DNA from 3 places in the Massilia sp. GER05 genome. Region 2 is predicted to be linked to each of the others. Evidence: predicted binding sites of a transcription regulator. Region 2 holds the regulator's gene; each other region holds the start of a gene.
What was found. The regulator HrcA, encoded in region 2, represses chaperone genes, less so after heat shock. The targets are predictions, from matches to a motif close to TTAGCACTCNNNNNNNNNGAGTGCTAA.

Region 1 (4,103 bases), 690 kb from region 2:
CTTCCTCGGCGTGCTGATCGCGATGGCGCTGTGGGCCAGGAAGCGCGGCCGCAACCTGCTCGACGTGTACGATTTCATCGCGCCCATGGTCCCCATCGGCTATGCGTGCGGCCGTCTCGGTAATTTCATCAACGCGGAGCTGCCGGGTCGCCTGGCCGATCCGAACCTGCCGTGGGCGATGCTGTGGCCGGGCGTGGAAGGGCTGCGCCATCCATCGCCGCTGTACCAGATGCTCGTCGACGGCATCCTCGTCTTCGTGATCATGTGGCTGTTCGCGCGCAAGCCGCGGCCGCGCCTCGCCGTCGGTGCGCTCTACACGCTGCTGTATGGCTGCGCGCGTTTCTTCACGGAGTATTTCCGCGTGCCCGATTGGGAGACGCATGTGATGGGGTTGCCGATCACGTCGGGGCAGGTGTTGTCGCTGCCGATGATCGTGGCGGGGCTCATTATGTTGGGGTGGGCGTATTCCGGTGCGAACAAGCGGGCCGTTCACGCCTGACCATCTGCGAACGTCCGCGTGGGCACGGGGTGCCCACCCTACGACTGACCATCTGCGAACGTCCGCGTGGGCACGGGGTGCCCACCCTACGACTGACCATCTGTGAACGTCCGCGTGGGCACGGGGTGCCCACCTACGACTGACCATCTGCGAACGTCCGCGTGGGCACGGGGTGCCCACCCTACGACTCCGATCATCGTAGGGTGGGCTCCCCGAGCCCACCAAGCGTCACGCAACGCCCATCATCTCCAGCACCTTGTCCCACTGCCCTTTCGTGACCGGTGAAATGGACAACCTGCTGCCCTTCTGCAGCAGCACCATGTCTTCCAGCGCCGGCACGCCACGCATCTCGGTCAGCGGCAGATAACGCCCTTCCGTCACCGCCGTCACGTCGACGGAGATCCAGCGCGGCTGCTCGCGCGTCGCCTTTGGATCGAAATAATGGCTGGAAGGGTCGAACTGCGACGCATCGGGATACGCGCCGCTGGCCACCTTCGCGATGCCCGCCACGCCCGGCACCGCGCAACTGGAGTGATAGAACAGGACGCCGTCGCCGACCTCCATCTGGTCGCGCATGAAATTGCGGGCCTGGTAGTTGCGCACGCCGAACCAGGCGACCGTCTTGCCGGGCGCCTTGAGGACGTCGGCGAAACTCACTTCATCGGGTTCGGATTTCATCAACCAGTAGCGCATGCGCGGGTCTCCATTCGTCAGCACAAATGAAAAAGCGGCTGCGAACTTATCGTACGCAACCGCTTCGGAATATATCCCCGCCTGTGCCGTTTTTGCCGGCATCCCGAACCTGATGGCTCAAGGTGGTCGTAGTCAGTTCAATTTCGGGTTCGTCGAACTAGCGACGATCGCGCCCACCAAACATGTTCCACAACCTATGCGAAAGAATGGTTCAAGGAATATATGGCAAATCTCGAACACCGCAGGGTAGACGGCAGTTTACTACGATGGCCGGGCATGTCAAACGTTTTTAGGCTCAGGCCAGGTTTTGGTCGGCCGAGAGTGCGGCATCCAACACCGTGTGCATCGCCTCGAGTTTCTGCTTGACTTCCAGGATCGTCAGGTCCGCCAAGGGTCCCTGCGGCGCTTTCACGGACAGGAATTCGGCGGCCACCGACAGCGCCGCCATCACGGCGATGCGGTCCGTGCCCTTGACCTTGCCCGAGTCGCGCAATGCACACATTTTGCCGTCGAGATAGGCCACGGCTTCGCGCAGCGTCTTCTCTTCGCCGTCGCGGCACGCCAGGCGATACGGCAAGCCCATGATGGTTACGTCCAGTTGGATCATTGCGGGGCCTCGGCGTCGTCGGTCGTCGTTTCGGGCGCGGGTTCGAGGTGCGCCAGCAGGGCTTCGACGCGCTGCTGGGCCGCGATCAGCCGGTTCTTGAAGTCGACGTTTTCCGCGCTGAGCAAGGCGTTCGCCTGGCGCAGCAAATAGTTCTCGCTGCGCAGCGCCTGGGTCAACTGGGCGAGCCGGTCGATCTTATCGGAGAGGTCTTGGAATTCGGAAATCATCCGTAACTATAGGATCGTCTTGAATTTTTCGTCAACAGGCGCGCGCTCCCGTGCGATCGTGCGCCCTGTCGCGGACGTTCGATGTTACCCTCATGTGCTTATGCATTCATCAACCGCCGCCCGGTCGCGCATCCGGCGGCGCGCCTTCCGTATTGTCCCGGCCCGTCCGAATCGGTTGCGAAACCGCAAAAAATTCCGTTAAAACCCGAACACTGTGGCTTGAAATGCCAAATTATCGTCCCTATAATTAGCACTCGTTAGTAGAGAGTGCTAACAAACCTTTCTACGCCGCAGTGAGTCGATCCCGAGGATGGCTGGCTGCGGTCCCTGGATAGCTCGTCAAACCAACTAAAAGGAGTTTTGCATGAACCTTCGCCCATTGCACGATCGCGTGATCGTGAAGCGTCTCGACCAGGAAACCAAGACTGCATCCGGCCTGATCATCCCCGATGCGGCGGCCGAGAAGCCGGACCAAGGTGAAGTGCTGGCCGTTGGCAACGGCAAAGTGCAAGAGAACGGCAACGTCCGTCCGCTGGAAGTGAAAGTCGGCGACCGCGTCCTGTTCGGCAAGTACTCGGGCCAGGCCGTCAAGGTCAACGGCGAAGAGCTGCTGGTCATGCGCGAAGAAGACATCATGGCCGTCGTGGCCCAGTAATTCGTCCAATAACTTCCTGAAAAATCGGAGAATCAAATATGGCAGCTAAAGATGTAGTGTTCGGCGACGTAGCACGCGCCAAGATGGTCGAGGGTGTCAACATCCTGGCCAACGCAGTCAAAGTCACCCTGGGCCCGAAAGGCCGCAACGTCGTGCTGGAACGTTCGTTCGGCGCCCCGACCGTCACCAAGGACGGTGTCTCGGTCGCCAAAGAGATCGAACTGAAAGACAAGCTCATGAACATGGGCGCGCAGATGGTGAAGGAAGTCGCATCGAAGACCAGCGACAACGCCGGTGACGGCACCACCACCGCGACCGTGCTGGCGCAAGCCATCGTCCGCGAAGGCATGAAGTTCGTTGCCGCCGGCATGAACCCGATGGACCTGAAGCGCGGCATCGACAAGGCCGTCGCCGCCACCGTCGAAGAACTGAAGAAGATCGCCAAGCCGACCACGACCTCGAAAGAGATCGCGCAAGTCGGTACCATCTCGGCCAACTCGGATTCGTCCGTCGGCGAGCGCATCGCCGAGGCGATGGAAAAAGTCGGCAAGGAAGGCGTCATCACCGTCGAAGACGGCAAGTCGCTGAACGACGAGCTGGACATCGTGGAAGGCATGCAGTTCGACCGCGGCTACCTGTCGCCGTACTTCATCAACAACCCGGACAAGCAGGTTGCCGTTCACGAGAACCCGTTCGTCCTGCTGTGCGACAAGAAGATCTCGAACATCCGTGACCTGCTGCCGGTGCTGGAGCAAGTCGCCAAGGCTGGCCGTCCGCTGGTCATCGTCGCCGAAGACATCGAAGGCGAAGCGCTGGCGACCCTGGTCGTCAACAACATCCGCGGCATCCTGAAGACCGTTGCAGTGAAAGCCCCGGGCTTCGGCGACCGTCGCAAGGCCATGCTGGAAGACATCGCCATCCTGACCGGCGGCCAGGTGATCGCGGAAGAAGTCGGCCTGACCCTGGAAAAGGTCACGCTGAACGAACTGGGCCAGGCCAAGCGTATCGAAGTCGGCAAGGAAAACACCATCATCATCGATGGCGCCGGTGCCGCCGAAGCGATCGAAGCGCGCGTCAAGCAGATCCGCATCCAGATCGAAGAAGCGACCTCGGACTACGACCGTGAGAAGCTGCAGGAGCGCGTGGCCAAGCTGGCCGGCGGTGTTGCCGTGATCCGCGTCGGTGCCGCGACCGAAGTCGAAATGAAAGAGAAGAAAGCACGCGTGGAAGACGCGCTGCACGCCACCCGCGCTGCCGTCGAAGAAGGCATCGTCCCGGGCGGCGGCGTGGCCCTGCTGCGCGCCCGCGCCGCACTGCAGGTCAAGGGCGACAACCCGGACCAGGAAGCCGGCATCAAGATCGTCCTGCGCGCGATGGAAGAGCCGCTGCGCATGATCGTCCAGAACGCCGGTGAAGAGCCGT
Region 2 (4,103 bases):
CGGTCTTGGTTTCGTATTTCGAGATGCCGATCAGGCGATTGATGTATTCGCGTTCCGTCGGCAGGTTGCCGCCGTCGAAGTGGTCGACCTTGTCGTCCTTGAAGTAGACGGTGACGCGGCTGGTGGTCAGCTCGCCGTTACCGCGCGCAAGGTAGAACGGGTAATCCCAGCGGTCCTTGTGGAAGGCGTCCTGCAGCAGCGGGCTGCCGAGGATGAATCTCACCTGGTCGCGGGTCTGGCCGACCTTCAGCTGGTTCAGCATTTCCTGCGACACGAAATTGCCCTGCTGGATGTCCGGCCGGTACGGCGAGAAGATCCAGAGGAATTTCTGCAGCTTGGTGACGGTCGTCGTCTGCGCGCCCGAATTCGCGATTGCCGCGGACTTGCCGGCATCGGCGGCGACCGCGTCGGGGGCGGTGCTCACCGGCGCCGCCGGCTTGGTCTGGTTACGCCAGGCCGCGCAGCCGGACAGCGCCAGCGTCATGCAGGCGAGGCCGGCCACGAGCGCTGCCCGTGCGTGGGAACGATGGAAAACGGCTTTAGTGCGCATATCTGACCTTAAAATCGATGAGGCGGGAGCTTGTAAAACGCTATATCATAAAGCACTCCGCCCATATCCGAGTAACAAAACATGAGCAACAATCCAACCGACCTGAAAGCCAGCGGCCTGAAAGCGACCTTGCCTCGGCTAAAAATCCTGGAAATTTTCCAGAACAGCGCGGTGCGGCACCTGACGGCGGAAGACGTCTACAAGACCTTGCTGAACGAAAACATGGACGTGGGCCTGGCGACCGTCTACCGGGTGCTGACCCAGTTCGAACAGGCCGGCCTCCTGAACCGCAATCACTTTGAAACCGGCAAGGCGATCTACGAGCTGAATGCCGGCTCGCACCACGACCACCTCGTGTGCCTTGACTGCGGCCACGTGGAAGAGTTCTACGACGACGAAATCGAAAGCCGCCAGCAGAAGATCGCCAGCGAACGCGGCTTCAAGATCGCCGAGCACGCCCTGGCCATCTACGGCCACTGCCAGAAGACGGATTGCCCGCACCGGCACTAAGAGCGCGACCTGGTAGGGTGGGCGGAGGGCCGCCCACCCTACCTTCAAGAATGGCTCAGCGCGCTCGACAGCAGCTTGGCCGTGATGTCGACGATCGGGATCACGCGCTCATAGGCCATGCGCGTGGGTCCGATCACGCCGAGGGTGCCGACGATCTTGCCGTTCACTTCGTACGGCGCGGTGACGACGCTCATCTCGTCCATCGGCACGAGCTTCGATTCGCCGCCGATGAAGATCTGCACGCCGCCGGCCTTGCTGGACACATCGAGCAGCTGCATCAGGCCCGTCTTCTGCTCGAACATCTCGAACATCTGGCGTAGCGAGCTCATGTTGGACGACAGGTCGGCCACCGAGAGCAGGTTGCGCTCGCCTGCGATGATCATGTCGTCCGTCTCGGCCAGCGCCTCGCTGCCCGCCTCCACCGCGGCCTGCATCAGGCGGCCCATGTCGTCGCGCAGCTGGCGCAATTCTCCCGTCAGGCGCGCGCGCACCTGGTCGAACGACAGGCCGGCGAAATGCTGGTTCAGGTAATTCGCGGACTGGATCAGCTGGGACGGCGAATAATCGACGTCGGTCAGCAGCAGCCGGTTCTGCACGTCGCCGCGCGGGTCGACGATGACGAGCAGGATGCGCTTTTCCGACAGGCGTAAAAATTCGATCTGCTGGAACGCCGATTCGCGCCGCGGGCTCTGCACGACGCCGGCGAACTGCGACAGCGACGACAGCATCTGCGCCGCGTTCGCGATCACCTTCTGCGGCTGGTGCGCGGGCAGGCGCATGCCGGCTTCGACCGCGTTCTCGTCGATCTGCTGCACGGTGAGCAGCGTGTCGACGAACAGGCGGTAGCCGCGCGGTGTGGGAATGCGGCCGGCCGACGTGTGCGGACTGGCGACGTAGCCCATTTCCTCGAGGTCGGCCATGATGTTGCGGATCGTGGCCGGGGAGAGGTCGAGGCCGGAGATCTTCGACAGCGCGCGCGAACCGACCGGCTGGCCGTCGGCGATGTAGCGCTCGACCAGGGCTTTCAACAGGGTTTGTGCACGGTTATCGAGTTGCATGGTCTAGCCAGGATTTCGTTTCATTTATGTCATTATGCACGTTCGATGCGTGCTTGTGCTTTATCCGCGCTGTTGTTCGTGTTCGCGCGTGAGCCAGTCCAGCAACTCGTCGAAGTCGCGCACGATCGCATCCGGCACCACTTCGTGCTCCATGTGCTTCGTCGAGCCCGTGCGGTTCATCCAGACGGCGCGCAGGCCGGCGCGCTGGGCGCCCCGCACGTCGAGCAGCACGTCGTCGCCGACGTAGACCGCATCCTCGGGCGCCACGCCCAGCTCCTTGCAGGCGGCCAGGAAGATCGCCGCATCCGGCTTGGCGACGCCGAACGCCGACGCCGCCACCGACACCTTGAAATGGTGCGACAGGCCGATCGTGCGCAGGTCGGCGTTGCCGTTCGAGATCGACCCGATCAGTACGCGGTTCTTCAGTTTCAGCAAGCCCGGCAGCACGTCGTCGTACGGGATCACGGCATTGCGCGCGGCGAAGAACTGCGCCATCGCGTGCTCGACCTTGGCGGCATCCTCGCCGGCCTGCTGGAAGGCGTCGACGAGGCCGGCATGGCGCAGCTTGCCGAGGTCGAGGTGAAATTCGGGCTTCTTCGCCAGCAGCTCCAGGCGCGCCTGGCGCAGGGTGTCGATGGTGAAGCGCTCGGCCACGCGCGGCGCGTGCTCGCGCAGCCACGCGAACAGCTTCTCTTCGGCCTGCAGGATCACGGGGGCGATGGGCCACAACGTGTCGTCGAGGTCGAACAGGATGGCCTTGGGCCAGGCGCGGCGCGTGTTCATGGTCGGGATTGCGGCTCCGGAAACGAAGCTTGGAGAGTGGAAAGGAGCGGTCCAAGCATAACGAGGGCAGCGCCGAAAAGCAATGGCGCGCCGGACACGGGCTCATGGTTACACCGTGATACAAAGCCAAATAGGGCCGCCGCTTGCCAAATGCACTAAAATGATGGGCATTTTTCTATTCGGCCGTACCGGCGCAGCGTCCGCGCGCCACCCATTCCACTGTGGAGATTTTATGAAGAGCTCGATCCTGCGTGCCGGCGTTGTAGCGCTGGCATGCGCGCTGGGCCTGTCCGCCTGCGGCGGCGGGAGCGGCGACCTGTACCTGACCGGCGCGGTCTATAACGTCACCAAGGACGGTCTGGTGCTGACGAATAACGGCGAAGACCTGGCCGTGACGACGCCCTACCAGTCGTTCCAGTTCAACAACCGCATCTCGACCGACGACCAGTTCAACATCACGGTCAAGAGCGTCCCGTCGAACGTCGAGAAGATCGCGGATTGCGTCGTCACCAACGGCAAGGCGCGCGCCAACTACTACACGATCGCGCAGATCCGCGTGGACTGCAAGATCCGCCAGCGTAAATTGACCGCGAGCATCGTCAACCTGACGGCCAGCGGCCTCGTGATCATCAATGGCGCCGACCGCAAGGAGGTCGCGGCGGGCACCGCAACCGTGCCGATGGCCCCCGTGAACGAAGACGGCGCGTACGGCGTCACCGTCCTGCAGCAGCCGGCCGGCCAGACCTGCACCGTCAGCGGCGGCGGCAACGGCAAGGGTGCGGGCACCATGGGCGCGACCGAAGACACGACCGTCACCGTCACCTGCGCTTAAATCTGGAATCTGGAGAGACCCACATGAAGTTTTCCCTCGCGCGTCCGGCCTTCGCCCTCGCGGTCCTGGCCACGCTGGCCGCCTGCGGCGGTGGCGGCAAGGCCACGTTCCCGATCAACATCACGGTCAGCGGCCTGCAATACCCGGGCCTGGTCCTGAGCACGAACGGCCAGGACCTGCCCATCAATCCGCCGGCCACGGCCGGCCAGGACGTCACGGCCGTCTTCCCGAACCAGATCGAATACGGCCAGGTCTATGAAGTGATCCCGAAAGGCGCGGTCGTCACCAATCACACCCCGGTGGGCGGCACCCAGCCGAAACACCAGCAATGCGCGGCGTCGCCATACCTGCCATACGGCACGGCCGGCCA
Region 3 (4,103 bases), 1.8 Mb from region 2:
CAACCCTTCAGCGCCGACGAATTCGCCGAGGCGCTGCTGGGATAATACGCACGATGATCGAATTCCAGTCCGTCTCCAAGAAGTACTCGGATTCCGCCGACACGCTCGCGCTGTCCGACGTATCCCTGAACATCGCCAAGGGCGAGCTGGTGTACCTGGCCGGCCCGTCCGGCGCCGGCAAGTCCACGTTGATGAAAATGGTGGCCGCCATCGAGCGTCCGACGTCCGGCCGCGTGATCGTGAACGGGCAGGACGTCGGCCGCATCCGCAAGGCCGGCATCCCCTTCCTGCGCCGCAACCTCGGCCTGATCTTCCAGAACCAGCGCCTGCTGAACGACCGTCACCTGCTGGCCAACGTGATGCTGCCGCTGATCGTCACCGGCGCGCCCAGGGCGCAAGCCGAACAGCGTGCCCGCGCGGCGCTGGACAAGGTCGGCCTGCTCGACCGCGCCTTCGCCCTGCCGATGGAACTGTCCGGCGGCGAACAGCAGCGCGTGGCGATCGCCCGCGCCATCGTCAACCGCCCGCAGATCATCCTGGCCGACGAACCGACCGCGAACCTCGACCGCGCCGCGGCCGACAAGGTCATCGACGCGCTGCACGCATTCCACGCCGTGGGCGTCACGTGCGTCATCTCGACCCACGACGACCAGATCCTGGACAGCGCTGCGCGCGTGATCCGCCTCGAACACGGCCATGTGACGGGAGGTGGCGCATGAACATCTGGTTCCGCCAGCACCGCTTCGCGCTCGGCGCCGCGCTGTCCCACGTGCGCAAGGCGCCGGGCAGCTTTTTGTTCAACGTGCTCGTCGTCGCCGTCGCGCTGGCCCTGCCCTTCGCCGGCGTCACCCTGCTCGACAATGTGCGCCCGTTATCGCAAGAACTGTCCGTCGATCCGGAAATCAGCCTGTTCCTCAAGACCGACACCCCGCGCGACCAGGCCCAGGCCCTCGCGCCGCAGCTGCAGCAGATCCTGCACGGCAGCCATGCGAAGGTCAGCTTCGTGCCGCGCGAACAGGCGCTGGCGAGCCTGAAGGAAAAGAGCGGTCTCACGGACGTGATCGAGACGCTGGGCGACAACCCGCTGCCGGACAGCTATGTGATGAAGCTGGAAGGCTTCGCCAGCGGCGCCGACGCCGCGCGCGTGGACGGCCTGGCCGAGCAAATGCGCGCCCTGCCGGACGTCGACTCCGTGCAAATCGACTCGGCCTGGGTGAAGCGCCTCGCAGCCCTGCTGGGCATACTGCGCCTGGCGCTGCTGCTGCTCGCGATCACGCTGGGCGTCGTCGTGATCGCCGTCGTGTTCAACACGATCCGTTTGCAGGTGCTGACGCAGCGCGAGGAAATCGCCGTGTCGAAACTGCTGGGCGCGACCGACAACTTCATCCACCGCCCGTTCTACTACACGGGCGCCCTGCTGGGCCTGTGCGCGGGTGCGGTGGCGCTGGGTGCCGTTACGCTGGCGCTGCGTCCGCTGAACACGGCCATCGCCGAGTTTGCCCGGCTGTACGCGTCGGAATTCCAGCTGGCGCCGCTGCCGCCGCTGGGCATGGCGGCCTTGCTGGCGATCAGTGCCGGGCTGGGCCTCGTTGGGGCCATGTTGTCGGTGCAGAGGCATCTGGCGCGGCTCAAGTAAGCATTCTTTTTTCGCCCGCCCCGTGAACCCGTCCGCTGCTGGCCAGTCAAATCCGGCAGCGGACGCGAGGCATCCACCTACATGGCAACGTGCGCCAGCCAACAGAAAGCGCAGCACGCGTCGCCTAACCTGTCTTCTACCGATTTCAAACGATATGAGCGTCACATTTGAGCCGTATCAACTGAACCGCGCGTACCTGCTCTACAGTTGAATCGAACCGTTTTTTTTGATTCCTGCGGGCAATACTTTAATGAAACTTAAACCCATCGTAAGGGATATGGTGGCGCCTAGCACTCACCTCAAGAGAGTGCTAATATTACGTCAGACTATCGCGGGAAATGGTTTTGATAGCACCGTCAGCATCCCGACTACAAGCCAGCCAGCTGCGCCTTCGGGGCTCTGGAGATGGCGAGACGATGCAGCAGTTTATCTACGAGGGAGTGACTATGTCCGCACAATCCGCATTGGTTCCGGCCGGCAGTCATGCACTGGGACTGGGTTTCAGTGGCAATCTCGGTAATATCGACGCCTATATCTCGGCAGTGAACCGCCTGCCGATGCTGTCCCACGAGGAAGAAGTTTCCCTGGCTAAGAGCCTGCAGGAAAAGAATGACCTGGACGCGGCCCAGAAACTGGTGCTGTCGCACCTGCGCCTGGTCGTGTCGATTGCACGCGGCTACCTGGGCTATGGCCTGCCGCACGCCGACCTGATCCAGGAAGGCAATATCGGCCTGATGAAGGCAGTCAAGCGTTTCGACCCGAACCAGGGCGTCCGCCTGGTGTCCTACGCCATGCACTGGATCAAGGCCGAGATGCACGAATACATCTTGAAGAACTGGCGTCTGGTCAAGGTTGCAACGACCAAGGCGCAGCGCAAGCTGTTCTTCAACCTGCGCAGCAACAAACAGGGCCTGGACGCCATGTCGCCGCAACAAGTCGACGACCTGGCGAAGATGCTCGACGTGAAGCGCGAAGAAGTGATCGAGATGGAAACGCGCCTGTCCGGCCGCGACATCGCGCTGGAAGCGCCGACCGACGACGAAGACGACAAGTTCTCGCCGATCGCCTACCTGTCCTCGGACCAGCAGGAACCGACCAAGGTCCTGGAAGCCGAAGAAGTGGTGCGCCTGCAATCGGAAGGCCTGGAAACGGCCCTGTCGAAACTCGACCCGCGCTCGCGCCGCATCGTGGAAGCGCGCTGGCTGGCCAACGACGACGGCTCGGGCGCCACGCTGCACACGCTGGCCGAGGAATTCGGCGTGTCGGCCGAGCGTATCCGCCAGATCGAATCGGCCGCGCTGAAGAAGATGAAAACCGCGCTGGCGGCTTACGTGTAAGCCGTTTGCAGCCCAACGACAAAGGCACCCCAGGGTGCCTTTTGTTTTTTGGACATGCCGTCTACGAAATCGTGCGCCCGAATCTGCCAGCGAATGCCTGGAGCCTGGCAGGGTCGAAGGCGCCCACGATGTTCGGATACCTGAAGCCCCCGACGACGTGGTGATACATGACGTGGTAGGCATCGTCGGCATTGTGGAGGTCGCGGATGTCGTCCATGTCGACCGCGTACAGGTAAGGAAAGACGCCCCGCAGGAAATCGAAGAAATCGGGGATGGGGATGCGCTGGAATACGTTCAGGCACCAATGGTTCAGTTCGAGGGTGACCGTCGGCTTGCAGGTCGACAGCGTGTCGCGCAGGCCTTCGATGACGTCGCGCTCGAATCCTTCGACATCGATCTTGATGAAATCGACGCCGTCCAGGTTGGCGCCCTGGATGAACGTATCGCCCTGGGCAATCTCGATCGCCTCGACCTGGTGCCCCGCCGATGCCTGCATCTTGTTCGATACGAATCCACCTGAACGGTTATTGGCGGAAAACGTCAGCTCGAAACGCCCTTCGGTCTTGCCCAGCCCGAGGTTCAGCGCGGTCACGTTGTGCAATCCCGATGCGTCCAGGTTCTTTTTCAGGAACCCGAACGTGGTCGGGGACGGTTCGAAGCTGACGACCCGGCGCGCGCGGCTGCCGAACAGGATCGACGTGCAACCGATATTGGCGCCGATGTCGAGGACGGTGTCGGACGGTGCCACCAATGAATCGAACAGTTGGACCATGTGGGGTTCGAATACCCCGCGGATGTGGTCCAGGTAGTTGTCGTCGGACTCGATACGGTAGTACTTGCCACCAATGTCCGTCGTCACGTGACCGGGACCATCGGCGTCGGGCGCGTCGGTCACCCCGGGCGCCTCGGACGCTTCCATGGCAGGTTCGGGAGCGTCGGCTGCCTCGTCTTTGTTCGACACCGGGGATGGGCGCTTGAAATAGCTCAGCAACATCTTCAACGTTCTCTCCACAAGTCATTAACGATAGGGTGCGGAGGGCACGATAGCACGGCCGGACGAGCGCAAGACTCACCAATTATCAAACGCGCCGCTACGCCAGCTTCGCCTTGAAGAACGTCATCGTCCGGCC

Region 1: a site for HrcA is predicted at 2,274-2,300, ahead of groES (co-chaperone GroES). Genes of this name have one in related genera too.
Region 3: a site for HrcA is predicted at 1,924-1,950, ahead of rpoH (RNA polymerase sigma factor RpoH). Genes of this name have one in related genera too.

The regions. Positions count from the first base shown of each region.
Region 1 covers NZ_CP178858.1:2,239,205-2,243,307, reverse strand. Annotated here, with positions in the region: gene lgt (prolipoprotein diacylglyceryl transferase) at 1-499, shown strand, start outside; gene ACL58G_RS10020 (EVE domain-containing protein) at 728-1,192, opposite strand; RNA gene ssrS (6S RNA) at 1,263-1,443, opposite strand; gene ACL58G_RS10010 (cell division protein ZapA) at 1,488-1,799, opposite strand; gene ACL58G_RS10005 (hypothetical protein) at 1,796-2,026, opposite strand; gene groES (co-chaperone GroES) at 2,391-2,681, shown strand; gene groL (chaperonin GroEL) at 2,720-4,103, shown strand, end outside.
Region 2 covers NZ_CP178858.1:1,550,014-1,554,116, reverse strand. Annotated here, with positions in the region: gene ACL58G_RS06910 (outer membrane protein assembly factor BamE) at 1-550, opposite strand, end outside; gene fur (ferric iron uptake transcriptional regulator) at 632-1,060, shown strand; gene hrcA (heat-inducible transcriptional repressor HrcA) at 1,105-2,118, opposite strand; gene ACL58G_RS06895 (HAD family hydrolase) at 2,179-2,901, opposite strand; gene ACL58G_RS06890 (hypothetical protein) at 3,134-3,733, shown strand; gene ACL58G_RS06885 (hypothetical protein) at 3,757-4,103, shown strand, end outside.
Region 3 covers NZ_CP178858.1:7,007,307-7,011,409, forward strand. Annotated here, with positions in the region: gene ftsY (signal recognition particle-docking protein FtsY) at 1-45, shown strand, start outside; gene ACL58G_RS30845 (cell division ATP-binding protein FtsE) at 54-719, shown strand; gene ftsX (permease-like cell division protein FtsX) at 716-1,636, shown strand; gene rpoH (RNA polymerase sigma factor RpoH) at 2,083-2,973, shown strand; gene ACL58G_RS30860 (FkbM family methyltransferase) at 3,035-3,967, opposite strand; gene ACL58G_RS30865 (dienelactone hydrolase family protein) at 4,065-4,103, opposite strand, start outside.